DNA from 3 places in the Bacillus sp. z14 (2026) genome. Region 2 is predicted to be linked to each of the others. Evidence: predicted binding sites of a transcription regulator. Region 2 holds the regulator's gene; each other region holds the start of a gene.
What was found. Region 2 encodes CtsR, which represses protease genes until heat stress. Its sites were predicted from a motif close to ATGGTCAATAAAGGTCAAACA; they were not measured.

Region 1 (10,912 bases), on a different contig from region 2:
TGTTAGATCAGGATCCGTCTTTTCAATGCCGGGTATGATGGATACTGTCTTAAATCTCGGTATGAATGATAAAACGGTTGTTGGCATGGCAGAATTAACAGGAAATCCAAGGTTTGCTTATGACTCTTATCGTCGTTTCATTCAAATGTTCAGCGATGTGGTTTTGGGAGTTGATGGATTTTATTTTGAGCAATTGCTGGAAGATATACGTGAACAAAAAGGGTATCAAAATGATCCTGAATTAACCGCCGAAGATTGGAAAACAGTTATAGAAGGTTATAAAAATATTGTTAGAAAGCACACGAAACAAAGTTTCCCCGAAGACCCTCGTGAGCAAATGTTTTTAGCTGTTAAAGCGGTATTTGATTCTTGGAATAATCAGCGTGCAAAAGTGTACAGACGTTTAAATAAAATTCCTGGACATTTAGGAACAGCAGTTAATATTCAAAGCATGGTTTTTGGGAATATGGGTGAAGATTCCGGAACAGGAGTGGCATTTACCCGAAACCCATCCACCGGAGAGCATGTTTTATATGGGGAATATTTAATTAATGCTCAGGGAGAAGATGTAGTTGCGGGAATCAGGACACCACAGCCTATACATACCTTGGAAAATGATATGCCAGATGTTTTTGAACAATTCGTAAATACATGCAAGCAGCTTGAAAAACACTATTTGGATTTGCAGGATATAGAATTTACGGTTGAGCGTGGACAATTATACATTCTTCAAACGAGATCCGGTAAACGTACTGCACAGGCAGCCATTAGAATTGCTGTAGAAATGGTGCAGGAAGGGATCATCGATAAAAAAACAGCGCTGTTAAGAGTAGATCCGGAGCAATTGGATCAGCTACTCCACTCCCGAATTGATGACACTTATGAACGAAAACAACTGGCTAAAGGCCTTCCAGCATCACCAGGATCTGCTACAGGCCAAGTAGTATTTGATGCGAATGAAGCAGAAAGATTGGGCAATGACGGCCAAAAGGTCATTCTTGTCCGTCCTGAGACGACACCTGATGATATTCATGGAATAGTTGCTGCCCAGGCAATTGTTACAACCCGTGGGGGAATGACAAGCCATGCTGCCGTGGTAGCGAGAGGTATGGGAAAGCCATGTATCTGCGGCTGTGAGCCATTAAAGATTGATTTAAAAGAAAAGCAATTCAGAGTTGGCGATATAGTAGTGAACCATCATGATACCATTACGATAGATGGATCTACAGGTGAAATCATGCTTGGAGAGATTCCAATGATTGATCCAGAATTATCGGATGAATTTTTAACTTTATTATCATGGGCGGATGAAACTAGAAAACTAGGGGTACGTGCAAATGCCGACAATCCAGAGGATGCAAGAAAGGCTCTCGAATTTGGGGCTGGCGGAATCGGACTATGTCGAACAGAGCATATGTTCATGGATGCAAAACGTGTACCGTTTGTCCAACAAATGATTCTTTCTGAGACCATTGCGGAAAGAAATAAAGCATTAGAATATTTATTGCCAATGCAGCAAGAGGATTTTGAAGGCATTTTTGAAGCCATGCAGGGAAATCCGGTTACTATTCGCTTATTAGATCCACCATTACATGAATTCTTACCTGATAAAGAAGAATTAATCATCGAAGTGACGAAGCTTCAAATTACTGATCCTGATTCAAAGGAATTAATGAAAAAAGAGCAACTGTTAAAAAAGGTTCGTCAATTGGATGAATTTAATCCTATGCTTGGACATCGCGGTTGCCGATTAGGCATGATTCATCCAGAAATATACGGCATGCAGGCAAAAGCTATTTTCTATGCGATTGCTAACTTAATGGAGCGCGGTATTCCGGTTCAGCCTGAGATCATGATTCCGCTTGTTGGACATGTGAATGAATTGAAACAAATGCGACAATTGGTGATGGATACAGCGATTCAGGTAGAGGCAGAAACGGACAAAAAGTTCCAGTACACGATTGGTACTATGATTGAAATCCCAAGGGCAGCACTTACTGCTGATCAAATTGCCAAAGAGGCAGACTTCTTCTCATTCGGTACTAACGATTTAACCCAAACAACTTTTGGATACAGCCGTGATGATGCGGAAGGGAAGTTTTTACAAACATATATAGAAGAAAAAGTCCTGCCTGAAAACCCTTTTGCAGTGTTAGACCAAGATGGTGTAGGTAAGCTGGTCGAAATGGGAGTGAAATTGGGCAGACAAACAAAACCTGAATTAAAAACTGGCATATGCGGGGAGCATGGCGGAGAAAAAATATCAATCGACTTCTGTTATAAAGCCGGTTTAGACTATGTAAGCTGTTCGCCTTATCGTGTTCCATTGGCAAGGCTGGCAGCTGCACAGGCAACTTTGCGATATGATGATATAAAGGAAGCCGTGACTAATTAATTATTTGTTTATCTAAGAAGCGCTGTATCAGGCGCTTCCTTTTTTTATGATTAAAAAATAAACAAAGGGGTATAAAATAGTTGAAAGTCAAAAAAGGTCAGAGTATAATGTAATTAAGGTCAAAGATAGTCAAAGTCAAATTGACCAATTTTCAAATGAGTTTAGTAACTGTAAAACGATAAAATAAATTTAGAATTATAAGGAGGATACATCTATGGTTTGCGAAAAATGCCAACAAAACCAAGCAACTGTACAGATGCAATTAAGGGTGAATGGACATCAGGAAAATCATCATTTGTGTTCTTCATGCTATAAAGAGGAACGCAATAAATTAGGAGCTCAAATGGGAGGAATGAATTTACATCCATTTAAGCCATTTACATTAGAATCATTTTTCAACCAGGGTAACGGAGATTCATTTATGTCAGATATGTCTGGCTCAATGGACCAGACAAATCACAACCAGCATAAACAGGTCAGAACACAAACACAGCCGCCTAATGGTGGAGGATTACTTGATCAATACGGTCGTAACTTAACTTATAATGCAAAAGCAGGACTCATTGATCCAGTGATTGGACGTGAAGAAGAGGTTAAACGTGTAATTGAGATATTGAACAGACGTACGAAAAATAATCCAGTCCTGATCGGTGAACCAGGGGTTGGTAAAACAGCGATTGCTGAAGGACTTGCGCTTAAAATTGCGGAAGGGAATGTTCCCTTAAAACTAAAGGATAAAGAAGTATATCTGCTTGATGTTGCTTCCTTAGTATCCAATACTGGTATTCGTGGGCAATTTGAGGAACGGATGAAGCAGCTTATTCAAGAATTGCAAACAAGAAAAAATGTGATTCTGTTTATTGACGAAATTCATCAGCTTGTAGGTGCCGGATCTGCAGAAGGCTCCATGGATGCAGGGAATATTCTGAAACCAGCGCTTGCGCGTGGAGAGTTACAATTAGTAGGTGCAACAACATTAAATGAGTATCGTCAAATTGAAAAAGATGGGGCACTTGAAAGACGTTTCCAACCAGTAATGGTTAATGAGCCTACAACTGCAGAAGCGTTAGATATTCTAAAAGGATTAAGAGAAAGATATGAATCCTACCATTCTGTTGAATTTAGTGATGAAGTATTAGAAGCAGCGGTAGAACTGTCACACCGCTATATTCAAGATCGTTTCTTGCCGGATAAAGCCATTGACTTAATGGATGAAGCTGGTTCTAAATTGAATTTGACAATTGAAAATCAAGGTGAAGAATCAGTAAAAGAAAGATTGGCGCAAATTCACAAAGAAAAAGAACAGGCATTAAAAACAGAAGCCTATGAACAGGCTGCCAAACTTCGAGACGAAGAAGAAAAACTTGAAAATATGCTTAAAACAGGAACTGGTGAAAAGCCGAAGGTAACTGTAGAAGATATCCAGAAAATCATCGAACAGAAAACAGGTATACCAGTAGGTAAGCTACAAGAGGATGAAGCTGTTCGAATGAATAAGCTTCAAGAGGAACTTAAAAATAAAGTAATCGGTCAGGATGAGGCCGTTCAAAAAGTGGCGAAAGCTGTTCGTCGGAGCCGTGCCGGCTTAAAAGCCAAAAATCGCCCAATTGGATCATTCTTATTTGTAGGTCCGACTGGAGTTGGGAAGACTGAGCTATCAAAAGCATTGGCAGAAGAATTGTTTGGCACAAAAGACTCTATGATTCGTTTAGATATGAGTGAATATATGGAGAAACACAGTGTGTCTAAATTAATCGGTTCTCCTCCGGGATATGTCGGACATGAAGAAGCCGGACAATTAACCGAAAAGGTTCGCCGTAAACCATATAGCATCATTCTTTTGGATGAAATTGAAAAAGCTCATCCAGATGTGATGCACATGTTCTTGCAAATCCTTGAAGATGGACGTTTAACAGACAGTCAGGGACGCACAGTAAACTTTAAAGACACAGTGATTATCATGACAAGTAATGCAGGAGTCGGTGAGAAAGTTAAGAAAGTTGGTTTTGGAGCAGGAGGAGTAGAGGAAGAAGTATCTATTCTTCAATCTCTTGGCAGCTACTTCAAGCCTGAATTTTTAAACCGTTTTGATAGCATCATTGAGTTTAAATCATTAACAAAAGAAAACTTACTTGAAATTGTAGATATTATGCTTGCTGAACTATATGAAATGCTTGATCATGAAGGATTTAAACTGACCATAACAGATGAAGTAAAAGAAAAACTGGCTGAGCTTGGATATAATCCTGCTTTTGGAGCACGTCCATTACGTCGAGTTATTCAGGAACAACTTGAGGATGGAATTGCGGATTGTGTCTTCAATCACCCACACCCAGACAAGAGAACATTTAAAGCAGAAGTGATCAAAAACGAAATAAAAGTAGTGACTGTCTAATAAAAATGCCTCCTATCCTTGAGATAGGAGGCATTTTTTGATGAGATTTTGTTCTTTAAGCTATCATAGTTTTGAAATAGGATACTAACTTCTAATCTTACTATTATTCTTCATTATCAGTATTTTTCTTTCGCAGTAACTGTTTTACGCTGCGTTTTTTTAACTTAGGTGTCAATACATAGAGAAAATCGCCTTCTTTGATCACTGTGTCACCGGTAGGGGTAACCAATTTGTCATCTCTTATGATTGCATTGACCAATGTATGGTCAGGGAATGGTATTTCAATTAGTGTTTTCCCAATCAAGAAAGAGTCCGGTTCCATTTGATATTTCACCATTTCAGCATTGGCCTTACCCAGTGAGACAATTTCAAGTGAATGCTTAGGGGTTTCACTGGCAGGCTCGGCTAATCCAAGTTTGCCAGCCACGAAGGATATGGTGGATCCTTGTATTAAACAACTTGTTAATACAACAAAGAAGACAACATTAAAAATCAGGTGGCTGTCTCCAATGTTTGCAAGTAAGGGAAATGTCGCCAGGACAATTGGTACGGAGCCTTTTAAGCCAGCCCAGGATAAAAATACTTTCTCTTTAAAATTGAAATTCATTTTAATAGTAGAAATGAATACAGCTGCCGGCCTTGCAATCAGGATTAAAATAACAGAAAGCAATAAGCCTTTTAAGATAATTTCAAGTGAAAATAAATCGTCGGGATTAACAAGTAAGCCTAATATAATGAACATTAAAATTTGCATCATCCAGGCAAATCCTTCGGCAAAGAATTGTGTAGCTTTTTCATAGGCGACCTCAGAGTTTCCAATGATAATAGCCATTACATAGACGGCCAGTAATCCACTTCCGTTTAGATTCGCAGTAATACCGTATGTTAATAAAGCGAATGTAACAGCGAAAACAGGGTAAAGGCCAGTTGATTCCAAATTGATCCGATTAAGCACAGCAACGGCTATTTTCCCGAATATCCATCCAAGCAGTAAACCAAGTCCCATCTGGACAATAAAAGATCCAATTAGATTAACTACATTTACTTCAGAAGAGGTAATCATTTCAATACAGGACACGGTTAAAAAGATTGCCATCGGGTCATTGGAACCAGATTCAGCCTCTAATGTTTTACCTGAATGGTCTTGTATGTTTTGTCCTTTTAATACAGCAAATACTGCTGCTGCATCCGTTGATCCAACAATTGAACCGAATAACATAGCTATCAGCCAATCAACATTAAGAATATAATGAGCTGCTATCGTAACTATTGCAGAGGTTATCAAAACACCAATGGTTGCCAGTGAAAGGGAAGGGAGAATAATTGGCCGCAATGATTTCCATTTAGTTTGTATTCCACCTTCAAACAAAATAATAATCAAGGCCAGAACACCAATCGTTTGTGCTAATCCTGCATTCGAAAAATTAATTACGCCGAAGGTATCATTTCCCATGGCCATTCCGACCAGTATAAAAAAGACGAGTGAAGGGACTCCTAATTTTGCTGAGAATTTGGTAGACAGAATTCCGAGGATTAATAGGATCGCTGCTATTAAAATATAAAAATCAGTTGTTAGTACTTCAGATGGCATGAACAATCGACTCACTTTCTGTAAATCTATATAAGCTGTTAATAGAATATATATACCTATCTCCATAATTGCATAATCTTTAAACTTGTTTTTCGAGAATTGCTTTTTATTGAAAGGGAGCAGAAGAGGGGAGAAAATGAAAAACAGGTGCTTTTTTAGCACCTGCTTTCATTAGCGTTTGATAACTACTTTTTCATTTTCAACATCAAATTGTTGAACATCCGCCTTGCTGGCAATTTGAAAATCGCCGATAATGGTATGTTTTAAGGCGAATGATGATAGGGCAAAATTAATGATTTCTTGAGGACTGTATTGATTGTTGATTCCATATAATACGCCAGCTACAAATGAATCGCCCGTACCGATTCGATCAAGAACATTTACTTTAACCGGACCTGCTGTGAAGTGCTCTGTTTCAGTTATAATGGCACATCGTAATTCTTGTACATTGTTACCAAGAATATTTCTTTCAGTTGTGTAAATTTGGTCAAACTGATACTCTTTTTGAAACTCTTTTAATAAAGCGATTTTTTCTTCGAATGTGTTAACTTCTCTTTTTTCCTGTCTGATTGTTAGAACGTCCAGGTAACTTCCGATAATAACATCAATATATGGCAGGATTTCGATGTAAGCTTTTCTTGCTTCATCTAATGTCCATAATTTTGCACGATAGTTAAAGTCAAAGCTGATTTTAATGCCTTTTTGTTTTGCCGCCTTGACCAATTCCATAGTCGTTTCACGTGCATTTTTACTTGCACCTAAACTAATTCCGCTGACATGGAGCCATTTAACTTCGGAAAGCATCGCTTCAAAATCATAATCATTTGGCAAAGCTTCAACAAAAGCGGAGTTTTGGCGATCATAAGTGACTTCTGTAGGTCTGATGGAATGACCTTGTTCAACAAAATATAAGCCCATTTTCTTGCCTTTATAGACGATATGATTAGTGTTTACACCATATTTTCTTAACTGTGTGACAGCGGCAAGTCCAAGGTTATTATCTGGTAAGCAAGTAGCATAGGAGGTTTTTTCACCCCAATGACTGAGAGCGACAGCAATATTTGCTTCAGAACCACCATACATCATATCCAGCTGGCTTGCCTGAATTAACATTTGATGATTGGTTGGTGTTAAACGCAACAGCATTTCACCAAATAACATGATTGATTTCAATACGTGCACCTTCTTTATTTGACTAAGAATATAGGAAAGATAGCGACCGGGTATAAACCCAGATCGCTATTTCCATTTTTTAAATTAAGCTTTTTTAATTTTAATTAACTCTTTGTTAATGGCATACATCATTTTTTCAGTAAATATATCATCCGCCATGGATGCCAGCATATCAATTGACATACCTTCTGCCATACCGAACATTGGATTATCCTCATTGAATCCTTTTAAATACTTCTCTAATACTTTCTTAGTTTCTTCATTTTTATATAACTCACCGAGTGTATTGCGAGTAGAATATACATCATCAGTGATAACAAGTTCTTCAATTTCCATGTCTTCATCTAAATCAGGCATGTCAAACCAGTTAGCAACCACTCCGCCAGCATCACTTTCTGGAACTAGGTAGCTTGGATTTGGCTCATCCACTTTATTGAAGTGAGCAGTATCTTCGAATGTATTTCCTTCGGATGTACCGATTGCCTTTACAGTATTCATGCCGTCTTCCAGTGCCACATCATTAAAGGTAAAGGCAGCGCGGTTACGTTCTGTTGTATAGGTAGTCCCGTTTACTACTAACGTTACATCCTCGCAGTTAGAATACACTTTAACTGTAATTTTTTCGTCTGCACGGTCTACAAATCGTTTGCTTGTAATATGCACGAATTTTTCATCAGACCAATTTGCTTTGTACATATAGAATGCATCTTTTTTAATTTTACGGTCGTAAGTCATTAAACCTTTATTATTTCTGCCTTTTACACCGCCTTCATCACGAATGTTGGCTCCGAAATCAAACATATTCCATACATATGTTGACCAAAGGAATGGGCGGTCAGCGAATATATTCCATACAGTTTCATGATATAGAGTATGGTATTCTTCTGTGTAATCTTTTACTTTTGGATCGTTTGTATGGTACTGGATAATACCTTCTGCACCGTACTCAGAGATACCAAGGCTAACTTGTGGGTTCGTTGCATGATAAGCATCAATCCACTCAGCAAAATCTTCTGCCTTACCTTGATACCATCCGTAATATTTATTGTAACCAATCGTGTCGGTGATATAGTTGTATTCATCTGTATCAGGAACAAACATAACGTTGGCCTGTGTAGTTAAACGTGTTGGATCTTCTTTTTTCGTTAACTCATTAAGTTCTTTAACAAGTTTTCTTACTTCTGGTCTGTTACCGCCAATTTGAATCTCATTTTGAACACCCCAGAACATAATGGAAGGGTGGTTGTAATTTTGTCTGATTAACTCAACCATTTGTTGTTTAGCGTTTATACCCTCAAGCTCAGTCTTGGACATGATAGAGATAAACGGAATCTCGGCCCAAACAACCATACCTTCACGGTCACATAAATCATAGAAATATTGATCGTGTTGGTAGTGAGCCAAACGAATGGAAGTAGCGCCCACTTCTTTGATAAATTCCATATCTTCTTTGTGCTCTTTTTTGGTGATTGCCCAGCCCATATCTTTACGATCCTGGTGACGGGAAACCCCATTCAGACGAAGGTGTTCTCCATTTAAGAAGAAGCCTTTTTCAGGGTCCACTTTAAAGTAACGGACACCAAATGGAATGGAAAGTTCATCAATTACATCGTTATAGCTTGTTAAAGATAGGTTAGCTTCATACATATAGGCATTTTTACGGCCATTCCAAAGGATTGGGTTTTCGATTTTGATTGGCAATTCAACAACAGTAGTTTGTCCTGCTGGAAGAACAATCTCTTTTGCTCCATAAGCAGCTGTCTTACCTTCTGCATCAAGCATATCAGCCCATAAACGAACTTTTTTCTCTTCTTCATGATCATTTGTAAGTCTAGTTTTTAGGGTAATGGATGCTTGTTCCTTCGTCACTTCATCTTGAACGATATAAACACCTTGGGAACCATGATCCATTAAATCAAAGTGAACATGGCTAGCAATAACTAAATTAACATCACGGTAAATTCCGCCAAAGAAAGTGAAGTCAGCCATTTGAGGATATACATCTTCAACAACTGTATTGTCGACTTTTACGGCAATCGTATTTTTACCTCCGAAAGTAACAACATCTGTAATATCGAATCTGAAAATAGAGTAACCGCCACGATGTTGGCCAAGGTGTTGTCCATTAACATAAACGTCTGTGACACTATTGCTTCCATTAAATTCGATATATACTTTATTGCCGGCATTTATAGTATCTACAGTAAATTCTTTTCTGTACCAGCATGCTCCTTTATAAAAATCAAATCCATTTGCGCCATCAATCGCATTCCACGTATGAGGGACGTTTACGGACTCCCAATTAGCATCATCATAAACTTGGTTCATTGCATCTTGTACGTTTTCTTTAATGAATTTCCATGCGTCATTCAGATTAATTACTTTTCTCATGTATTGAACTCCCTGTTTATAAATTAATTCAGTAAACAATCAGGATATAAGAACAGATTGTCTTCATATATAGTGTTTACTGAATTAATTTCATTATAGGTATTAATTTTAGAAAAATATCGTACAATTTTTGTTTTTTTAGTATTATTTTTAGTTCGTGATGGCGTTTTCATTGTATAATGAAAATAAAAAAGTGAATTTTAAAGGATGATTTAGATTGAATCAGGAACAGATAAAAGTATACGCTCAGCTATGTAATCTGGTCAGTTCAATTGTTAAATTGGATGTAAAACTGCTTGACCTGGATGGAAATAAAATTATCCTAATGGCTAAACACCAGATACCAAGTGGATTGGCAAATAACGAAGAGGAAAATAAATCAATCACGAAATTTTTAAAGGCAAGTAATAAAAATGAATATTTACATTATATTAATTCGGCTAAATTGGAATGTATTTTTGCTGGAATCTGGAAAGATGATCAATATGCAGGCACAGTGATGGTTGGCCCTTTTTTGTCTGATTTACCTTCAGATTTATTTATCAGCCAAATTATCTCCTCTCAAAGTTTACCCATTAGTGACAGAAAGCAATATCAAGATTTCTACGAGACTTTATCAATCCTAAGTGATGAAGAAATAAGAAGTATTGGAGAGTTATTAGTAAATTTGTGTCCTCACGACTATATTTCGTCATCACAGCTGGTTACACCGACTATTAATAAACAAAGTAATCCAGTAAAACCTATTCAGCATGAAGAAGAGGATCGTGAAAAGATCATTGAACACCGTTATAAAATAGAAAAAAGAATTATAGATGCCATTGCAAGAGGGGATAAGGAAGGGGCATTAAACCAATTAACGGGTTTAACTGATGTACATCTAAAAAATAGGGTGCCGGAAAATCCAATTCGATCGACTAAAAATTTAACGTTTGTTCAGAATACATTATTTAGAATTGCTGCTGAA
Region 2 (10,912 bases):
GTCCCTGTGAGAGTAGGACGTTGCCGGGCTATTTTTTATATTGGAGGATTAGCTCAGCTGGGAGAGCATCTGCCTTACAAGCAGAGGGTCGGCGGTTCGATCCCGTCATCCTCCACCATTATTGTGAGCCATTAGCTCAGTCGGTAGAGCATCTGACTTTTAATCAGAGGGTCGAAGGTTCGAGTCCTTCATGGCTCATTTTTTATAGATAAATAAGCGAGTGAGCAGGAACGATAACCTCATTGGCCTAAGTTCTTATCACTGCTTTACTGTATAATGCGGAAGTAGTTCAGTGGTAGAACATCACCTTGCCAAGGTGAGGGTCGCGGGTTCGAATCCCGTCTTCCGCTCCAATGCCAAGTTATATGCCGGGGTGGCGGAATTGGCAGACGCACAGGACTTAAAATCCTGCGGTAGGTGACTACCGTGCCGGTTCGAGACCGGCCCTCGGCACTCTATATGCGCCCGTAGCTCAATTGGATAGAGCGTTTGACTACGGATCAAAAGGTTAGGGGTTCGACTCCTCTCGGGCGCGCCATTATATCGGGAAGTAGCTCAGCTTGGTAGAGCACTTGGTTTGGGACCAAGGGGTCGCAGGTTCGAATCCTGTCTTCCCGACCATTTTAAAAATTTGGGGCCTTAGCTCAGCTGGGAGAGCGCCTGCTTTGCACGCAGGAGGTCAGCGGTTCGATCCCGCTAGGCTCCACCATAGTCCGGTAATGATGGCGAAGAGGCCACACCCGTTTCCATTCCGAACACGGAAGTTAAGCTCTTCAGCGCCGATGGTAGTTGGGACGCGAGTCCCTGTGAGAGTAGGACGTTGCCGGGCAGCCAAAACCAGTTCAAATTGAACTGGTTTTTTTGTATTTTAGGGAAAAAAGATCCTTTTTACAGGAAGGTTTCAGGGTTTTAAAAAAGGAAATTTGGGTAGAATTGAAGTATTGGTTTTTTATAAAAAGGTTAATTGTGCAGTATACATATAATAAGTTAGAGTAAAGTATAATGATTGCCAAATTGAGGATGCTTTTGTATAATTATAGTCAAATATAGTCAAAGTCAAAACAGTGAGAGGGGGAGCCTATATGAAAAATATATCCGATATTATTGAAAATTATTTGAAGAGCGTTCTCGATATAAGCGAGAAAGAATTGGTAGAGATAAAAAGAAGCGAAATTGCTGATAAGTTCCAATGCGTTCCCTCTCAAATTAATTATGTGATCAATACTCGTTTTACAATCGAAAGAGGTTATCTGGTAGAAAGTAAACGGGGTGGTGGGGGTTATATTCGTATAATGCGGGTACAGTCCCATGACAGAGCACATTTAATTGAACAAATCAGTAATTTGGTTGGACAGCGTATCTCTCAAAGTAATTCTGAAGATTTAATTGGCAGATTAGTTGAGGAAGAAGTTATATCTTCACGGGAAGCAAAAATCATGTTGAGTGTAATGGACCGTTCTGTACTCCATTATGATTTACCTGAACGAGATGAATTGCGCGCGCGAATCTTAAAAGCGATGTTTATGACATTAAGGTATAAATGAGTTGCTACGGAGAGGGTGAAAACAATGCTTTGTCAGGAATGTAACGAAAGACCCGCTACGATGAAGGTTACAAAAATCGTTAACGGCAAACAAACGGAAGTAAACCTTTGTGAATATTGTGCTGAAGAAAAAGGCGATTTTTTTTCATTCAATAATCTGTTAGCAGGTTTATTAAATATGGGATTAGGTATGAAATCAGCCAACTCTAAATCTCCCTTTAGTAATGAAGATCAACTGACATGTCCCCATTGTGGATTAACATACCGTGAATTTGTTAATATCGGTCGGTTTGGATGTTCGGAGTGCTATAAGACATTCAATCCATATTTGGAATCCATATTAAGAAAATTGCATGGAGGGAATGTCCATCATAACGGAAAAATTCCTAAACGTGCTGGCGGAACTATACATATAAGAAAGCAAATAAATGATTTAAAGGCTCAAATCAATGATTATGTTGAGGCAGAGGAATTTGAGAAGGCAGCAGAAGTCAGGGATCAGATTCGTTCATTAGAGAAGGAAATTGAAGCCTCTCAAGAAGGGGGCGAACAAAAATGACAATTGAACACTTTATGGAAAATGCCATCAGTTCATGGATGAACCAGGAAGGGCCGGAATCGGATATTGTATTGAGCTCAAGAGTCCGGCTGGCCAGAAACGTAAAAAATGTTGCCTTTCCGATTGTTTTTTCACAGGAAGAAGCCAAAAGATTACTAAAAAAAGTTGAAGATCGTATTGGCGGTCAGTATCTTTCAGGATTAGGACATTTGGAAATGGTAAAAATGATAGATCTAAATCCATTAGATAAGCAAGTACTGGTAGAAAAACATTTAATAAGCCCTCTGTTGGCAAAACATAAAGATGTAGGTGCCTGCCTTATTTCAGAAAATGAAGAAGTCAGCATAATGGTTAATGAAGAAGATCATATCCGAATTCAATGTCTATATCCTGGACTGCAAATTTCTGAAGCTCTCGAAGTAGCAAGCAGAATTGATGATTGGGTAGAGAGTGAATTGGACTATGCATTTGACGAAAAGATTGGATATCTAACAAGTTGTCCAACGAATGTTGGAACTGGATTAAGAGCATCTGTCATGGTTCATTTACCGGGCATTGTGTTAACAAGACAGATAGACAGAGTGGTATCTGCTATTAATCAATTAGGATTGGTTGTGCGCGGTATCTATGGTGAGGGCAGCGAGGCACTGGGAAATATATTTCAAATATCCAATCAAATGACGCTCGGAAAGACCGAGGAAGACATCGTTGATGATTTAACCAGTGTAGTGGAACAGATTATTATGCAGGAAAAGGCAGCAAGGGACACATTAGTACAATCATCAAACATACAATTGGAAGATAGGGTTTTCCGTTCACTTGGTATACTGTCTCATGCCAGAATCATTGAATCCAAGGAAGCGGCAAAATGTTTATCAGATGTTAGATTAGGTATTGATTTAGGTTACATTCCTAATATATCTAAACATATATTAAATGAATTAATGATTGTTACTCAGCCTGGATTCCTTCAGCGATATGCAGGAGGGGAGTTAAATTCAAAAAACAGGGATATTCGAAGGGCTACTTTAATCAGGGATCGATTATTGATGGAAGATAAAACACAAGATGAATAGGAGGAAAACATAATGATGTTTGGTCGATTCACAGAAAGAGCACAAAAAGTATTGGCACTTGCACAGGAAGAGGCAATTAGGCTTGGGCATAATAATATTGGCACTGAACATATCTTGCTTGGTTTAGTGAGAGAAGGGGATGGAATAGCTGCTAAAGCGCTCTATGCTCTTGGGTTAAGTCCTGAAAAAATTCAGGAAGAGGTTGAGAGCCTGATTGGTAAGGGATCTGAGACTGTACAAACTATTCATTATACTCCTCGTGCTAAAAAAGTCATTGAATTGTCTATGGATGAAGCCAGAAAGCTGGGACATTCTTATGTAGGTACTGAACATGTCTTATTAGGGTTAATTCGCGAAGGCGAAGGTGTAGCAGCCCGTGTTCTGAATAATCTGGGTGTAAGTTTGAATAAAGCAAGACAACAGGTATTACAACTCTTAGGCAGCAATGAAGCAGGTATTCATCAGGGAGGATCATCTTCTGCAGCAAGCACGCCTACCTTGGATAGCCTTGCCCGTGATTTGACTGCGATTGCGAGAGAAGGCAGCCTGGATCCGGTAATAGGAAGAAATAAAGAAATACAACGGGTTATTGAGGTATTAAGTCGTCGTACTAAAAATAATCCTGTGCTTATTGGTGAACCGGGAGTCGGTAAAACAGCAATTGCAGAAGGACTCGCCCAACAAATCATTAATAATGAAGTTCCTGAGATCCTTCGAGATAAAAGAGTTATGACACTCGATATGGGGACAGTTGTTGCCGGTACGAAATATCGCGGTGAATTTGAAGATCGCCTTAAAAAAGTGATGGATGAAATTCGTGCTGCAGGTAATGTTATTCTGTTTATTGATGAACTCCATACCTTAATTGGTGCAGGCGGAGCCGAAGGAGCAATTGATGCCTCCAATATTCTAAAACCTTCATTGGCTAGAGGGGAATTGCAATGTATCGGAGCCACAACACTTGATGAATATAGAAAATATATTGAAAAAGATGCAGCTTTGGAAAGACGCTTTCAGCCAATTCAGGTTGACGAGCCAACAATTGAGGAATCTATCCAAATACTTAAAGGCTTGCGCGATCGCTATGAGGCACATCACAGAGTATCAATCACAGATGAAGCAATCGATGCTGCAGTTAAGCTATCTGATCGGTATATCTCCGATCGGTTCCTACCAGATAAGGCAATTGACCTGATTGATGAATCAGGTTCCAAGGTAAGACTCCGTTCCTACACTACGCCGCCTAATTTAAAGGAACTTGAAGTTCGCCTGGAAGAGGCACGAAAAGAGAAGGATGCGGCTGTTCAAAGTCAGGAATTTGAAAAAGCGGCATCATTGCGTGATATCGAACAAAAATTACGTGAAGAACTTGAGAATACAAAACGTGAATGGAAAGAGAAACAAGGGAAAGAAAACAGCGAAGTTACTGTAGAAGATATTGCGCACGTTGTATCGAGCTGGACTGGTATACCGGTTACGAAGCTTGCACAAACTGAATCTGATAAGCTTCTGAATATGGAGGAGATTCTCCATAACCGTGTGATTGGTCAGGAAGAAGCAGTTATAGCTATTTCTAAAGCTGTGCGTAGAGCAAGAGCTGGACTGAAAGATCCTAAACGTCCAATCGGGTCATTTATCTTCCTTGGTCCTACAGGGGTTGGTAAAACAGAATTAGCTAGAGCACTGGCCGAATCAATGTTTGGCGATGAAGATGCAATGATTAGAATTGATATGTCTGAGTATATGGAAAAGCATTCAACATCCCGCCTTGTTGGGTCACCTCCAGGATATGTTGGGTATGAGGAAGGCGGACAATTAACAGAAAAGGTTCGTCGTAAACCATATTCCGTTGTGCTTCTTGACGAAATTGAAAAAGCGCATCCGGATGTCTTTAATATCCTGTTACAGGTATTAGAAGATGGACGTCTGACAGATTCAAAGGGTAGGACAGTTGATTTTCGTAACACAATTTTGATTATGACTTCCAATGTCGGAGCTCACAGTTTGAAAAAGAATCGTTATGTTGGGTTCAATATGCAGGATCAAGGCCAGGATTATAAAGATATGAAAGGCCAGGTTATGGAAGAATTAAAACGTGCTTTCCGTCCAGAATTCCTAAACAGAATTGATGAGATTATTGTGTTCCACTCTCTGGAAAAAGAGCATTTGAAATCGATTGTTACGTTGCTGGGTGACCAGCTGATTAAACGCTTGGCTGAGCAGGATATTAATCTTGAATTGACGGAAGCGGCAAAAGGAAAAATTGTAGAAGAAGGCTATGATCCTGATTATGGAGCACGTCCTTTGAGAAGATCTATCCAAAAACATGTTGAAGACTTCTTATCAGAACAACTGTTGAAAGGAAAGATTGAAAAAGGTAAAAAAATTACTATCGATGTGGTTGATGGTGAGTTTACTGCCAAAACAGGGGATGAAGTAATAGCTGCTAAGTAAGAAATATTGGTTTGAGGGCACTGCCATAGGGTTGTGCCCTTTCCTTACAGATAGCTATAAATACTTTATAATGACAAATAATAAGAATAAGAATAGCGATATAATCCGTAAAATAAAAAGAGAAGCACATAATTAGTTAATTTATTCCCCGGAGAGGATTAAAGAAATATGGCAAAAAAGAAAACGAAATTTATCTGCCAAAGTTGTGGATATGAATCAGCAAAATGGATGGGGAAATGCCCTGGCTGTAATGAATGGAATACCATGACAGAGGAAATTGAAATAACAGCTAATAAAAATCAGAGACGTACAGCTTTTACCCATTCGGATCAGGCAATGGCGAAACCTACATCGATTACTTCCATAGGTACGGAGCAGGAACCTCGCGTATTGACAGATTCAAATGAACTCAATCGTGTTCTTGGAGGAGGAATTGTACCTGGGTCCTTATTATTGATAGGTGGAGATCCAGGAATTGGAAAATCTACTTTATTACTGCAGGTTTCATCCCAGCTAGCGAATAATAATTACGATGTTTTGTACATATCTGGCGAAGAATCAGTGAAGCAAACAAAACTGAGGGCTGTTAGACTAGGGGTATCTTCAGACCATCTCTATGTTTATTCTGAAACAGATATGGGGATGATTGAACAAGCTATCAATGAAATGAACCCTAATTTTGTCATAATCGACTCTATTCAAACAGTATTCCATCCTGATGTAACATCTGCTCCAGGCAGTGTATCACAGGTTCGTGAATGTACAGCTGAATTAATGAGACTGGCTAAGACAAAGGGAATTGCAATATTTATTGTTGGCCATGTTACAAAAGAGGGTAATATTGCCGGACCGAGACTATTGGAACATATGGTGGATACCGTGCTCTACTTTGAAGGGGAACGTCATCATACTTATCGTATTCTAAGGGCAGTCAAGAACAGATTTGGTTCTACAAATGAAATGGGTATTTTTGAAATGAAGGAAGAAGGATTGGAGGAAGTTTTGAATCCTTCGGAGATATTCCTCGAAGAACGTTCTCAGGGTGCAGCGGGTTCAACTGTCGTAGCTTCGATGGAAGGAACACGGCCCATACTTGTAGAAATACAAGCCCTCATTTCTCCATCTATCTTCCCTAATCCAAGAAGGATGGCAACAGGAATTGACCATAATCGTGTCTCTTTGTTAATGGCTGTTCTGGAGAAAAGAGTTGGTCTCTTACTTCAAAACCAAGATGCATATTTAAAGGTCACCGGTGGAGTAAAGCTGGGTGAGCCTGCTGTAGATTTGGCTGTAATTGTCAGTATAGCTTCAGGCTTTAAAGACGTACCTACTAGAGCAACGGATTGCATTGTTGGTGAAGTTGGATTAACCGGTGAAGTTAGAAGGGTATCGCGGATAGAACAAAGAGTAAAGGAAGCAGCGAAGCTTGGATTTGAGCGTATTATCGTGCCTGCCAATAATTTGGGTGGCTGGAAACCTCCGTCAGAAATCAAAGTGATTGGAGTCAATTCGGTAAGCGAAGCTTTAAAATATGCATTAGGGGGTTAAGGTAATGGATAAAAAGGCAGCAGAAAAAGCCAAGGCGCAAATCATTCAATTGGTATCCCCAGGCACACCCTTTAGAGAGGGCCTTGATAATGTTTTGCGTGCCAATACGGGTGGATTAATTGTGGTTGGATATAACGATAAAGTTAAATCCCTTGTAGATGGAGGATTTAAAATCGGCTGCCCTTTTTCACCCAGTTATCTATATGAATTAGCTAAAATGGATGGAGCCATTATCCTTAATGAGAAAGTGGAGACCATTATGCTTGCGAATGCCCATCTTGTACCAGATAAAACGATACCTTCAATGGAAACCGGAATGAGGCATCGAACAGCCGAGAGAATTGCTAAAGAGACGAAGGCATTGGTAATAGCTATTTCTCAACGAAGAAATATCATTACTCTTTATCAAGGAAACTTTCGATACGTGCTGAGGGAATTGTCTGTGATATTAACAAAGGCTAATCAAGCGATGCAAACACTTGAACGGTATCGTTCTGTTTTGCAGGAAAGTATTCATAATTTAAGTAAGCTGGAATTTGAAGAGATGGTAACATATGCGGATATTCTATATGTAATGCAGAGGCTTATAATGGTTATGAGAATTAAAACCGAGCTTTTGATTTATATGAATGAATTAGGTGTTGAAGGAAGGCTGCTGCGTTTGCAATTACATGAAATGCTGCATGTGGTGGAACAGGAGGTAATGCTTGTCTTAAAGGATTACACAATTGATCCGGAGGGCCTTAAGCCAGAACAGGTTTTTCAGGCGTTTGTTGATTTATCCTATTCAGAATCTGTTGAGGACACAGCTATCATGAAAACTCTTGGGTATACAGGGTTTGTACCGATGGAACAGATCGTCTCACCCTGTGGGTATCGGGCCCTTCATAAGATACCAAGGCTGCCCTTCAGTATCATCCATAATCTCGTAAAGAGGTTTGGCAAGCTATCTAATTTGTTGAATGCAAGCGTAGCGGATTTGGATGACGTAGAGGGTATAGGAGAAGTAAGAGCTAAAAAAATCCACCATGGGCTGAGACATATAAAAACAGAAATTGGGCAGCACAGCTTATAAGATAAGATAAAATATGGAAGTTCTGACATCTATCTGACGTATAATCAGGTTATAATAATAGATAATGCATAAAAAAGGCTGATATATGCTTTTTGTTACAGTGTAATTACATCTTCTTTACAGCAAGTTAATTAATGGGTAAAAACTATTAAAGCAGGAAAGTCCTCGTTTATAATTATTAATGGGAGGTGAAGGAATGTTAAAAAGAATTATACAACTGTGTTTCTTAATCGTAGGAGGAGCTATAGGAATCATCGTATTGCCAGATTTATTTTCATTAATTACTGATAATTCATTTATTACTAATCCTATTTTTACTGGTTTCGCAGGTGCAATTATTTTTTATATCATTACTTTCTGGATGGTTGATCATGTAGTACATTTCATTAAATGGGTGGAAGAACAATTAATTATTGCTCCCATCACGGATATTATATTTGGAAGTATGGGGCTTTTACTTGGCCTTCTATTGGCCTTCCTTATTGGTCTTCCGCTGAATTCAATTCAGTTACCGATCATCAACACAGTCGCTCCAATTCTCTTGACTTTAATATTTGGTTATTTAGGCTTCCAGGTGGGCTTTAAAAAACGGGATGAGCTAACCAACCTTGTGACTAACTCGGTTAAAACAAGGAAAAAAGGTACAGAGCAAGATGGCGATACAGAAGCAGCTCCATCCAATATAAAAAGGAAAGTTCTCGATACAAGTGTAATTATCGACGGACGTATTGCAGATATTTGTAAAACTGGCTTTTTGGAAGGACCTATCGTTATTCCACAATTTGTGCTTGGTGAATTGCAGCATATTGCTGATTCTTCCGATGCACTGAAAAGAACAAGGGGAAGAAGAGGGCTCGATATTCTGAATAAAATCCAAAAAGAGCTTCCAATTGAAGTCGAGATGTATGAAGGTGACTTTGAAGACGTACAGGAAGTAGATAGTAAGCTGGTCAAATTAGCCAAGGTATTGGACGGTATTGTTGTGACCAATGACTTCAATTTAAATAAAGTCTGTGAGTTCCAAAATGTTCAGGTATTAAATATTAATGATTTAGCAAATGCAGTTAAACCGGTGGTTATTCCTGGTGAAGAAATGCTCGTCCAGGTTATCAAGGATGGGAAAGAGCAAAATCAGGGTGTAGCGTATCTGGATGACGGAACGATGATTGTGGTTGAAGAAGGCCGAAATTATATCGGTAAGAAGATTGAGGTCATTGTTACATCCGTTTTACAGACTTCGGCTGGACGTATGATATTTGCGAAACCAAAATTATTGGAAAAAGCATTATAAGAGAAATAGCTATCGATGATATAGGAGTAGAAGATGGATTATGAAGTGATTATCCCTGCAGCTGGGCAAGGGAAAAGAATGAAGGCAAGTAAAAATAAGCTTTGGATTGAACTGAAAAATAGCCCGATTATCGCACATACCTTGTCTGTGTTTGGCACGGATAAGCATTGTAAACAAATTATTTTGCCAATCAATCCTGCTGAAAAAGAAGAATTTAATAGGCTGATCAAAACATTGTCACTACCGACTCCTATTGTATTGATAAATGGCGGCAGCGAGCGGCAATATAGTGTCAGTAATGGGTTGAAAGCCTTAAGTGACGAGGCAGAAATCGTCCTCGTGCATGATGGAGCAAGACCGTTTATTAATCATTCTATGTTAAGAAATTTAATTGCTGATGCAAAAGAGTTCGGTGCAAGTGTGTTAGCTGTACCTGTTAAGGATACGATTAAACAAGTCAGAGATACCATGGTAGAGAAAACAATCGATCGATCAAGCTTGTGGGCAATTCAAACCCCGCAAGCTTTTCGTGTGTCTCTGTTAAAAGAGGCACATGAGGCAGCGGTTAGCGCAAATTACCTTGGAACAGATGATGCGAGTTTGGTTGAGCAGATTGGGAAGAGAGTAGCCATAACAGAAGGAAATTACGATAATATTAAAATTACCACACCAGAGGATCTATATTTTGCTGAAGCGATTCTGGAGAAAAACTTAAAAGGAGACCGTCATGTTTAGAATAGGACAAGGTTTTGATGTACATCAATTAGTAGAAGGACGACCATTGATTATTGGGGGTATTACTATTCCTAATGATAAAGGATTGCTTGGGCATTCTGATGCGGATGTTCTGCTCCATACTGTAGCAGATGCATGTCTGGGTGCTGTCGCAGAGGGAGATATTGGCAAGCATTTTCCGGATACTGACCCGGCTTTTAAAGATGCCGATTCTAAAAAGCTTTTAACTCATGTATGGAAACTTGTAAAGCAAAAGGGATATAAGCTAGGCAATATTGATTGCACAATCATTGCAGAGCGGCCGAAAATGCGCCCTTATATCGATCAAATGCGTGAAGTGATAGCCGGTCTACTTGAAGGTGACATGGAACAAGTAAACGTAAAAGCTACTACAACTGAAAAGCTTGGATTTCCAGGCAGAGGTGAGGGCATAGCGGCTCAAGCTACGGTTCTTTTAATAAAAGAATAGAACTGGTGGTTTTAAACCAGATTAAAATAGTGGTAAAATGAATCCTACTTAGGTACTTTATCATTTGGGAGGAAATATTAATGACTAGCAGTATACGTGTTCGGTACGCTCCAAGTCCAACTGGACATCTTCATATCGGTAATGCCAGAACAGCTTTATTTA
Region 3 (10,912 bases), on a different contig from region 2:
GTGCAATACATTTGGGGTAGAATAAAAATAAGAAATTGACCCCCTTTTATATATTTTTTTGGCATAGGTTATAAAACCTATGCCGCTTTTTTTTGTTGTTTGTCGAAAAATATAGGGATGACTTGAAAAAATTATGATGATTAACGTACATTGTTCATGCACATCTAAAATAGTATAATAAAGAGAAGTCTATCTAATTTGTGCTGTAGCAACTGAGGTGAAATAGTTTGCAAAGAGTAACCAATTGTATGTTAATGGCAGATGGCAAGGCCCTTATGCTTCAAAAGCCCAGAAGAAATTGGTGGGTAGCGCCCGGCGGCAAAATGGAATCTGGAGAATCCATACATGACTCTGTCATGCGTGAATTCTATGAAGAAACCAATTTGAAAATCGAGCGTCCTGAGTTAAAAGGCATTTTCACCATGGTTAATATGAAAGATGACCAAATTGTTCATGAATGGATGCTTTTTTCTTTTCGTGCCTATGCATTTAAGGGAGAAGCATATCAGGAGAATGAGGAAGGGATTCTGAAATGGCATCCTTTAAACGATATTCTGGCATTGCCAATGGCAGAGGGAGATCGCAAAATATTGGATCATATGATGAATGGACAAGGAATACTAATAGGTACATTTAAATATACAGAAGATTTCATACTACTCGATTACAAGCTTGAAAGAAACGGGGAATAAATAATGGAAGAGAAAAAAATAGAAACTGCAGCATCAGAGAATCGACTGGTCATTATTACGGGTATGTCGGGTGCCGGTAAGACAGTTGCGATACAGAGCTTCGAGGATCTGGGCTTCTACTGTGTGGATAACCTTCCCCCTACGCTTCTTCCTAAATTCATGGAGCTTATGAACAATTCAGGAAAGAAGATGAATAAGGTAGCATTAGTAATGGACTTACGAGGCAGGGAATTTTTTGAACACTTATTCAAAGCCTTGGATGATCTTAACGAATCCTCCAAGTTTGTTCCTGAAATTTTATTCCTGGATGCGGATGACTCCGTTTTAGTAAGAAGATATAAGGAAACAAGACGTACTCATCCATTGGCTCCATCAGGATCGCCGTTGGAAGGGATTAGACTGGAACGAGATTTGCTTGAGGAATTAAAAGGACGGGCTCAAACGATTTATAACACATCAAATTTTAAGCCAAAAGAGCTGCGTGAGAAAATTGCCAAACAGTTTTCCGTTAATCAACGGGTAGAGTTCTCGATTAATATCATGTCGTTCGGTTTCAAACATGGGATCCCTATTGATGCAGATTTAGTTTTTGATGTAAGATTCCTGCCTAATCCGTTTTATATAGAAAATATGCGTCCGCAAACTGGACTGGATGAAGAGGTTTCTTCTTACGTAATGAAATGGAGTGAAACCCAGAAATTTATTGAAAAATGGACGGATTTACTTGATTTTATGATTCCTCAATATAAACGTGAGGGAAAAGCCCAGTTAATTATCGCTGTGGGATGTACTGGAGGCCAGCATCGTTCCGTAACTTTAGCTGAATATCTGGGTAAACGGTATAACAATGAGTACCATACGAGTGTAACGCATCGTGATATTGATAAAAGGAAGGTACGCACAGATGACATCCATATCAGCACAACCTAAAGTGGTCATCATAGGTGGTGGATCGGGCCTTCCTGTCCTATTAAGAGGGCTAAAGGCATATCCCCTCGACATTACCGCTATAGTGACCGTTGCGGATGATGGTGGCAGTTCTGGCAGACTGAGAGAGGAACTGGACATCCCTTCTCCTGGTGATATACGGAATGTTTTAGCAGCTATGTCTGATGTAGAGCCATTAATTGAGCAAATGTTTCAGCATCGATTTACAGGCTCTGAACAATTATCAGGTCATGCTCTAGGGAATTTAATTCTTGCTGCGATGACCTCTATTACCGGTGACTTTGTACATGCTATTCAGGAGATGAGTAAGGTTTTAAATGTAAGAGGGCAGGTTTTGCCCTCTGCTAACCAGAGCGTAATCCTACATGCAGAACTCGAGGATGGGACGGTTGTTTCCGGTGAATCAAAAATTCCATACTCCGGGAAACGCATAAAGCGGGTATTCCTCAGTCCTGAGCATATTCAGCCTCCTCATGAAACCATCCAGGCCATCAGACAGGCAGATTTAATTTTGATGGGGCCGGGAAGTCTTTATACAAGTATATTGCCTAATTTGGTTGTGCCTACAATTGCAGCTGAAATTGCAAATGCCAAAGCATCCAAGGTATATATTTGTAACTTAATGACTCAAGCAGGGGAAACCCTGAATTATACAGCAAGTGACCATTTGAAAGTAATAAATGAGCATTTAGGTGAGTCATGTATGGATACAATCTTAGTCAATAAAGAGGATATCCCTGCGCATTTAAAATTAAAATATAAAGAAGAGTATGCCCAACCGGTTATCTTTGATATAAACAGACTTGAACAAATGGGACTGCAAGTGATTAAGGATAATATTGTAACAATTCAAAATAACCGTGTCAGACATGATACAGTCGTTGTTGCTTCTATTATCTATAATTTATTAAAGGAAAAGAATAAAGTGTAAGTTGTAAAGGGATTGAGGTGTAAAAAAGGGTGTCGTTTGCGTCGGAAACAAAAAAAGAATTAACCAATTTAGAAGTAAAAGAGTGCTGCGCACGGTCAGAACTATCTGCGCTAATCCGGATGAACGGATCCTTATCCTTTTCCAATCGTCATCTTATTGTGGATGTGCAAACAGAAAATGCAGCGATTGCCCGGAGAATTTATACGTTTTTAAAGAAGCTTTATAATCTCCAGGTTGATTTGCTTGTTCGTAAAAAGATGAAGCTGAAAAAGAATAATGTCTATATTGTACGGTTTTCTGAGAAAGCGAAGGAAGTACTAACAGACTTGAATATCATTGAAAATGGATTTACGATTATCCATGATATATCCGAGGAACTAATCCACAAGAAATGCTGTAAACGATCATATTTACGTGGTGCATTTCTTGCAGGCGGATCAGTTAATAATCCTGAGACTTCCTCTTATCACTTAGAAATATCGTCTTTATATAAACAGCATAATGATTCTTTGTGTGAGTTGATGAACTCATTTGGATTAAAAAGCAAAACGCTCGAAAGAAAAAAAGGATTTATCACCTATTTGAAGGAAGCGGAAAAGATTTCTGAGTTCCTGAATATTATTGGAGGGCATAATGCACTCTTGAAATTTGAGGATATTCGTATTGTTAGAGACATGCGAAATTCTGTAAATCGACTTGTAAATTGTGAAACTGCAAACTTGAATAAAACAATCAGCGCTTCATTGCGCCAGGTTGAAAATATACGTTATATTGAAAATACAGTTGGTCTGGATATATTGCCTGATAAGCTACGTGAAATTGCAAGACTGCGTGTCGAATACCAAGATGTAACCCTAAAAGAACTTGGGGAAATGGTTTCAAGCGATAAAATAAGCAAGTCGGGTATAAATCATCGTCTACGTAAAATAGATGAAATTGCCGAGAGGCTGCGAGCCGGTGAATCTAAATAAGTATTCCAAGCATTATGATATAAATAATATTTAATGGAGGGGAATCGCTGTGATTGAAAAAGAAGTCACTGTACAGCTTAAAACAGGCTTGCAGGCACGCCCGGCTGCTCTATTTGTTCAGGAGGCAAGTCGTTTTTCATCTGATATATTTATTATAGATGGAGAAAAGAAGGCCAATGTAAAAAGTATTATGGGATTAATGAGTATGGCGATTGGTTCAGGTAAGACAGTGACCCTTGCAGCAGATGGTCAGGATGAAGAAGAGGCTATACAGGTTTTAGAAGCATTTATGACAAAAGAGTAGTAAAATGGAGAACCGTTAGGATACAAACAGAAAAGAGGTGGCTATCTATGAGCCGCCTCTTTTCCTGCCTTATTTACTAATAAGAATTTTTCCGACAGTACGGTCTTTACTTTGGCCCGTTAACTTGATTTTTACGCCAAACTCAGGGATATTCCGCCCTGCGTCCGGTTTGCCAGGATTTAAATAATTTTTGCTATCATCAAACACAGAAAATGGTTTCGTATCAAAATCAGACAATGTTAAACCATTTATGTTCTTATAATCCAAATACATTTTATCTGTTTTATCTAATCTAAATGCAGCATCATGAATTTGATAACGAGTTGCAGCTAAGGATTTGTCACTCCATTTCAATGTTCCTTGGTCAGCATCGACTACTCCAAGGAAGCCTTCACCTGGATGTTTGCCTGTCCAGTTATCTGAATAGCTGTCATCCACATACCAAACCACTAATCCGCCATCATATTTCATTAGGCTGGCTCCGCGTTTGATATGAGCAAGTCCCAAATCGACGCCCTGATGATTCCGCCATTCTGCCAAATAGTATTGATCACTTGTATAGAAGCCTTCATTCTTTGTGAAGCCATCTAATGTAAAGGAAGAGGTTGAAGTATCTGCATTATCTTTTACGAGTTCCTGACCATCGGCAGTAATTGTAATATCATCTACATAAAAACCTGCTTCAATAGCTGCTACATCAGTCCAGTAATTAAAACGCAATTCAATTTTCTTGCCAGCATAGGCCGTTAAATCAAATATACCATCTACCCATCCGTTGGAGTTTCCTGTTATACCATTACCCGGATTTTGTTTATATGGATTAGTAGAAGTGGTTATATTCCCTGCTACCCCTGTCCAGTTTGTTTGTCCTTCTTCACGCACTTGAACAGATGCATAGTCCCAATCCTGCTCTATTTGATACCAAGTCTTGAAAGATAACTGGGCTGTCGACTTATTTGTTAGATCAAGAGAAGTAACCAAAGAGTTATTTAGGTTATTACCTTTTCCGCTATGATATTCATACTTCCCGCTATAAGGGGTATTTACTGTGATTTTCTTTTGTGGCAAATTCACTTTAAGTGCATCCAGGTTTCTTCCCTTTGTAATGGCTTGATCGAGAAGGAATTCAGATCCCCGTCTAGTCAGATCATCAAGATCGACCTCTTCATAATTAAGCCAGTTTCCTCCAAGGCTCTCCTGAAGATATTCTTTTGCATATGGGCTGAACCCAGTTGGTTCTCCTCCTGGAACTTTACCTGCCCAGCTGCCGCTTGCCATGATTGACCAATAGCCAATGGCTTCACCAGATCCTGAGTATTGCGTATCATACTCATCCGGTAGACCTAAATCGTGGCCATATTCATGGGCAAATACTCCGGCAGCTCCATCAATTGGTTCAATGGTGTAATCGTAAGCAGCCATTTGTCCATTCCAGTAAGGTATGTCTGTTTCCGTATTATCGATTGGGAATACCCCTCCCAAATTTGAACGATGGGACCAGATTGCATCTCCGCCCAGTGTACCGCCACCTGCTTCTTCACCTACAGCAGAGTGGACAATCATTAAGTGATCGACTAATCCATCTGGTTCGCGTTTATTGCCGTCTCCATCATAATCGTAGCGATCTTCCTGATCATATTCAGCAAGATCTACATTTGGATCGTTTGCTGCTGCCTCTAATGCTTCTTTTACAAGGCTACGTGCATCCTTGTCATTTCCATCGGGTGTGGGAATATTTCCACCATACTCAGCGGCAGGTTTTTCAGCCATATACCAACCAGCTACTTCACCATCTACGGTATAGCTACCGCCAGATTGCTGTTCATAATATTGCTTCATAGAAATTAGCTTTTCGCCGTTAGGACCTGTATATCCCTTTTTACCAAAAATCATTTGTTGATAATGATCCTTAGTATAATCTTTATAATACATGTCTGTATCCTCTGGTCTGACATTGTCACCATTGTAATCAGGGAATTCAATCATCAGAACCAAAACTTTATCTTTTACTACAGACCCTCTATATTTCTCTTCTTTTACTGGTTGAACAACACCGTTATTAGGTTTGGAACCTTTGCCAGGTTTTTTTCCTTTTTTCTTTTTGTTCCACTTCTTTTGTAGTTCTTTCATTTGTTTATCGAATTTTTTTGATGAGTCCTTTTTAGCATTTTCTTCTTTTTTCTTTAGGTACTTTTTCAGCTGTGTCTGCGCTTCTTTATCTGTTGCATTTTTCTTGATAGTACCTTCCTTTTTAAGCATTTTAATTAATCGTTCTTCGTTGGCAATGCTTAAATCAAAAGTGCTTCCTGTATAGACAGCTGAATGATTGTGATTGGTCTCGGTTGCATGATTACTTATTGTCGAAACTTGGTGAGCAGAAGTGGCTGGTGCAAAGGCACTGAATGTTAAAGCAGCAGCGAAGGCCGATGCCAAAATAGATTTTCCTCGCAAATGGTTTCCTCCTCTATAATTTTAATTAACATCTATAATATTCTAACTATTCTGTTAAAAAACCTCTTTAATGGTAGAAAATGGTAGAATAGGAGTGGTTGAGGAAAAAGAGGTGGGTAATTAGGCATAAAAAAACCACCCTTTTTGAAAGAGTGGTTTCGTCTTATAATTATCTATCTTCTGTCAAACTTCTAGAAATTTCTTTTGGTTTCTTGTTTTTCATCAGGATTGGATAGAGAACAAGACCGAGGACAAATAATCCTATACCGAGCGAGAAGGTTTTTAAGTCGGCTGTTCCGGTTTTAATTACCCATAGGGTGTATACAAGAGCCACTATCGCTATTATGCCATCTATCAATCGTGATCGCTTCATCCCTGTGTATGTTTCACCGGTAATAATCAGTTTTACCTGATAAAGAACACTAACGAAATACGGGATTAAGTAAGCTAATGTAGCAACGACCATTGCGAATTCATAAGCTTCCATTATCGTTCCGGAAACAGTAGCGAATAAAAAGAATTGCGTTAAAAGGTTTGTGATAGTCAAAGAATTGACTGGACTTCCTTTTTTATTCGTTTTTCCGAAGAATGCCGGGAACAAGTTGGATTTAGCAGCTTGATAAGGTACCTCGGAGCTAACGACAATCCAACCGACTGTGGATCCGAATAATGAAATTAAGGCAAGGAATCCTAAAATATAAGCACCGCTAGATCCGATTGCAGCCTGCAGAGCATCAACCAAAGGTTTATGTGACTGTTGCAATGCCTCTTGGGATAAAGCGCCCATTGTTAATAGTGTTATTCCAATATAGATCGCAATGGCAATAATCAGTCCGGTGATTGTCGCTTTTTTCACATCAGTCTGAGACTTTGCCCTATTAGATAGCATCACAGCAGCTTCTACCCCAATAAAGGCCCATAGCGTGGCAATAGCTGCGTTATTTACTTGTCCACCCAATGAATGGGAAACCCCAGATGCATCGATGAATTCTTTACCGTTCATTATATTAGCAGAATCAAATATGAAAATGGTTGCGACAATAAAAAGTGCGAAACCAATTACTTTTGTGATAGTAGCCAGCAAATTGATTTTTCCAGCGCTGTTAAAACTTTTGCAGAGAATAAAGTGAATGCCCCACAGCATAACTGTGCATACCATAAAGTTTAAGAATTTCCCTAATTCAAGATCAAAATTGCCGCTTGAAAAAAGGATGTACTGGCTTTGCATAATTGGGAAGAAGGTAGATAAGTACCCCGCAAACGAGATGATGACTGATGCCGTTGCAGCCCAGTTAGCAGCCCAGTAACCCCAAGCAATACTGTAACCAGCAATTTTCCCTTTCCTTGGTGAACTGAACATGGCTTGAGCATAGCTTTGCGGTCCCGTTTTTAATTCCGGTTTTCTGATAGCCAAATTTCCAAATACAAGAGCAACCATTAATACTCCAGCTCCTGTTAGAATCCAGGCCATTGATGCTCCAAACGGACTAGAAACACCAGCTAGGTTTGCCGGAAGCATAAATATTCCTCCACCAACCATGTTGCCGACAACAAACATGGTTAATATCCAAAATCCCCATTTTTTATTATTCATGATGAAAGACCCCTTCTGTTTTCAAAATATGCGAAAAATATAATAAGATAAATTATTGCTAGTGGTACAAATCGTTATAATTCTATACCCGAATTATAATTTGATCATTCCGGTGGCTGTATTGGTTGAGACTTTTAAGTATGAAATTCAACACAATAAACACTCTTTAGAATGACTAATTATTAAATTGTGCTTTCATATTAACATCAAACTTTAATTTGGTAAAGTGATAAACAATTAGAGAACTAAAATATTGTGAGGTAGGGGAGTAGAGGGGGATATCTACATTATTTTTTTGATAAAACAAAAGAGCTGCCGAATATCTCGACAGCTCTTAATCAGTTTATTATTTTTTATTTTCTTCTACTACATTGCGGGTGATAATTTTATCAACTAATCCGTACTCAACCGCACGTTCAGCTGTCATGAAGTTATCACGTTCTGTATCGCGAGCAATTGTTTCATAAGATTGACCAGTACGTTCAGCCAAAATTTTGTTTAAGCGCTCACGCATAAAGAGAATGCGTTTAGCAGCGATTTCAATCTCAGTCGCTTGTCCTTGAGCTCCGCCAAGTGGTTGGTGAATCATCACTTCACTGTTTGGTAACACAAAACGCTTTCCTTTTTCGCCGGCAGCAAGAAGGAATGCACCCATTGAAGCAGCCATACCGATACAGATCGTAGAAACCTTTGGTTTAATATATTGCATTGTATCGTAGATTGCCATACCAGCTGTGATGCTTCCGCCTGGGCTATTGATGTAAAGATAAATATCTTTCTCTGGGTTTTCAGTTTCAAGGAACAATAATTGGGCAACGATAGAGTTGGCAACATTGTCATCAATTGCACTTCCAAGCATGATAATCCGGTCTTTTAATAAACGGGAATAAATATCGTATGCGCGTTCCCCGCGATTTGTTTGTTCAATAACTGTAGGAATTAAATTCATTTATTTTCTCCTCCTTATATGTAAAAAAATAATACATTTGGCTTTGACTTTATCATACACTTTATGGTCAATAAAGGTCAAACAAAAGACGCTTACATTACTATATGTTTTTTATTAAGGACTGATGTCTAGTTTATCTGATTGGTCTGCGCATAATTTGCAACTGATTCTATGTATAGAAACAAAATAATCCCTGATATCCATCTTACCCAACATAAAGGCTTATAAACCTAAGGAATAGTTCTTGCAAAAAGACTTTCTCTTCCTTATAATATAATTTTGTAGGCTAACATTTTGCCCTCGTAGTTTAATGGATAGAACATAAGATTCCGGTTCTTACGATGGGGGTTCGATTCCCTCCGAGGGCGTATAATATATTGTAGGAAATGCCTCAGTGCCGAAAGTAGCTTAGCACTGGGGCATTTTTTTATTTATTAACAAATTCAATATTTTGTAAATATATCCTCCTTTTTCTTGCTCTGCTCCTTCCTATTTACTACTATTAATGTAAGCGATTTATTATAAGGGGGCAGGGATTTGAACGTAGAGTTTGGTTTGTACCAGCAACAAAAGTTAAAGCTGACGATGACGCCGGAATTAAATCAGGCAATAAACTTGCTTCAATACCCGGCAATTGAATTAGCTGCCTATATCGATGGAAAAGCACTTGAGAATCCGTTAATTGAAATAGATGACGAGTATCCGAAAGTCTCAGGCAGATCATATGGCGACTCATCAATCAATCAAATCAGTGAGGAGACTGTTTCATTAAAATCTTATTTACGATCCCAAATTCCATTTAAAGTATTAACCGACAGGGAAGAGTGCGTTTTATTGTTTTTGATTGATTGTATCGATGAAAATGGATATTTACGTATTACCTTTGAGGAAGCTCGATCCCTTGTGGAGGTTAGTCAGGCAGAATGGGATGTTGCCTTATCTGTTTTGCAGGCATTGGAGCCTGTCGGAGTGGGTGCCAGGAATCTAAGTGAATGTTTGCTCATACAGGCTAAACGTGATTATATCGATGATCTGCCACTAGAAGAGGTTTTGGTTAATCATTTCGATATGCTTGTGAATAGAAAGTGGAAAGAGCTTGCCAAGCTGGTTGGTGTAACAATTGCAGATATTCAATCCATTTTTGATTTAATACAGGCATATAACCCCAAACCTGGTTCAGCTTTTAATAGTGGTGAATTCCAATATTTCATACCGGATGTAAGTGTTTCTGTTTCAAAAGGAGTACCCACTGTAAAAGTTTTATCAATGAGAAGATTTAAAACGAATGAATTTACTTCCCCTATAAATGGAAGTGATGACATAACTAAAAAGTATATGTACGAAAAGAAATTGGAGCTTAACTGGCTAAAAAAGGCTATTGAGCAAAGAGAGCAAACTTTAAGGCGTGTAACTTATGCCATCATGGAAAAGCAATCTGCCTTCTTTGATACTGGAAAAAGTGTCACCTTAAAGCCATTAACTATGAAGGAAATCGCCAAAATGGTTGATGTGCATGAGTCCACAGTAAGCAGGGCGATTAGAGACAAAGTGGTAGAGACGCCATTTGGGACTTATGATATGAAAATGTTTTTTACGAGCAGCATCCCGAACGCTCAATTGGAAGACTCTTCATCAGAACAAGTAAAGCAAGAAATAGTGCGGTTGATAAAGGCAGAGCAGAAAACATTACCTTTATCGGATCAGGCAATTGCAAAGCAACTTCAGGATGATTTTGGTATTCTTGTATCACGGAGGACAATCGCGAAATATCGGACTCTGCTTCATATACCATCTTCTTCAAAAAGAAAACGATATGAGGTTAGTGAATAATTAATTTATAAATGTAGAAAATAAGAAAGAGCAGGGGGAAAGAGAGTGAGTGTACCAATCATTCATTTTTATACAAAAAAGAATTGCCCATTATGCGAAGAGGCAAAGGATCTTTTGAAAATTTTGCAAAGAGAAATGACGTTTACTCTCCTTGAAGTCGATATATATTCCAATGATAAATTACTGGAACAATATGGGCTTATGATTCCTGTAGTCGAAATCAATGATCAGGTTATTCAATA

Region 1: a site for CtsR is predicted at 2,479-2,499, ahead of AC4G3O_RS01235 (ATP-dependent Clp protease ATP-binding subunit). Genes of this name have one in related genera too.
Region 3: a site for CtsR is predicted at 8,904-8,924, ahead of clpP (ATP-dependent Clp endopeptidase proteolytic subunit ClpP). Genes of this name have one in related genera too.

Annotation. Positions count from the first base shown of each region.
Region 1 covers NZ_JBZFQK010000001.1:270,739-281,650, reverse strand. Annotated here, with positions in the region: gene ppdK (pyruvate, phosphate dikinase) at 1-2,395, shown strand, start outside; gene AC4G3O_RS01235 (ATP-dependent Clp protease ATP-binding subunit) at 2,610-4,790, shown strand; gene AC4G3O_RS01230 (potassium/proton antiporter) at 4,894-6,381, opposite strand; gene AC4G3O_RS01225 (sugar kinase) at 6,553-7,554, opposite strand; gene AC4G3O_RS01220 (glycoside hydrolase family 2 protein) at 7,639-9,945, opposite strand; gene AC4G3O_RS01215 (helix-turn-helix domain-containing protein) at 10,163-10,912, shown strand, end outside.
Region 2 covers NZ_JBZFQK010000010.1:99-11,010, forward strand. Annotated here, with positions in the region: rRNA gene rrf (5S ribosomal RNA) at 1-29, shown strand, start outside; tRNA gene AC4G3O_RS18200 (tRNA-Val) at 43-118, shown strand; tRNA gene AC4G3O_RS18205 (tRNA-Lys) at 126-198, shown strand; tRNA gene AC4G3O_RS18210 (tRNA-Gly) at 279-353, shown strand; tRNA gene AC4G3O_RS18215 (tRNA-Leu) at 368-453, shown strand; tRNA gene AC4G3O_RS18220 (tRNA-Arg) at 462-538, shown strand; tRNA gene AC4G3O_RS18225 (tRNA-Pro) at 545-621, shown strand; tRNA gene AC4G3O_RS18230 (tRNA-Ala) at 634-709, shown strand; rRNA gene rrf (5S ribosomal RNA) at 713-829, shown strand; gene AC4G3O_RS18240 (CtsR family transcriptional regulator) at 1,083-1,544, shown strand; gene mcsA (protein-arginine kinase activator protein McsA) at 1,569-2,102, shown strand; gene mcsB (protein-arginine kinase McsB) at 2,099-3,178, shown strand; gene clpC (ATP-dependent protease ATP-binding subunit ClpC) at 3,191-5,632, shown strand; gene radA (DNA repair protein RadA) at 5,801-7,180, shown strand; gene disA (DNA integrity scanning diadenylate cyclase DisA) at 7,185-8,255, shown strand; gene AC4G3O_RS18270 (PIN/TRAM domain-containing protein) at 8,452-9,546, shown strand; gene ispD (2-C-methyl-D-erythritol 4-phosphate cytidylyltransferase) at 9,580-10,281, shown strand; gene ispF (2-C-methyl-D-erythritol 2,4-cyclodiphosphate synthase) at 10,274-10,750, shown strand; gene gltX (glutamate--tRNA ligase) at 10,831-10,912, shown strand, end outside.
Region 3 covers NZ_JBZFQK010000003.1:223,298-234,209, reverse strand. Annotated here, with positions in the region: gene AC4G3O_RS12160 (8-oxo-dGTP diphosphatase) at 228-692, shown strand; gene rapZ (RNase adapter RapZ) at 696-1,622, shown strand; gene AC4G3O_RS12150 (gluconeogenesis factor YvcK family protein) at 1,597-2,571, shown strand; gene whiA (DNA-binding protein WhiA) at 2,601-3,542, shown strand; gene AC4G3O_RS12140 (HPr family phosphocarrier protein) at 3,592-3,846, shown strand; gene AC4G3O_RS12135 (immune inhibitor A domain-containing protein) at 3,916-6,297, opposite strand; gene AC4G3O_RS12130 (amino acid permease) at 6,467-7,891, opposite strand; gene clpP (ATP-dependent Clp endopeptidase proteolytic subunit ClpP) at 8,238-8,840, opposite strand; tRNA gene AC4G3O_RS12120 (tRNA-Arg) at 9,137-9,208, shown strand; gene rpoN (RNA polymerase factor sigma-54) at 9,378-10,670, shown strand; gene AC4G3O_RS12110 (glutaredoxin family protein) at 10,716-10,912, shown strand, end outside.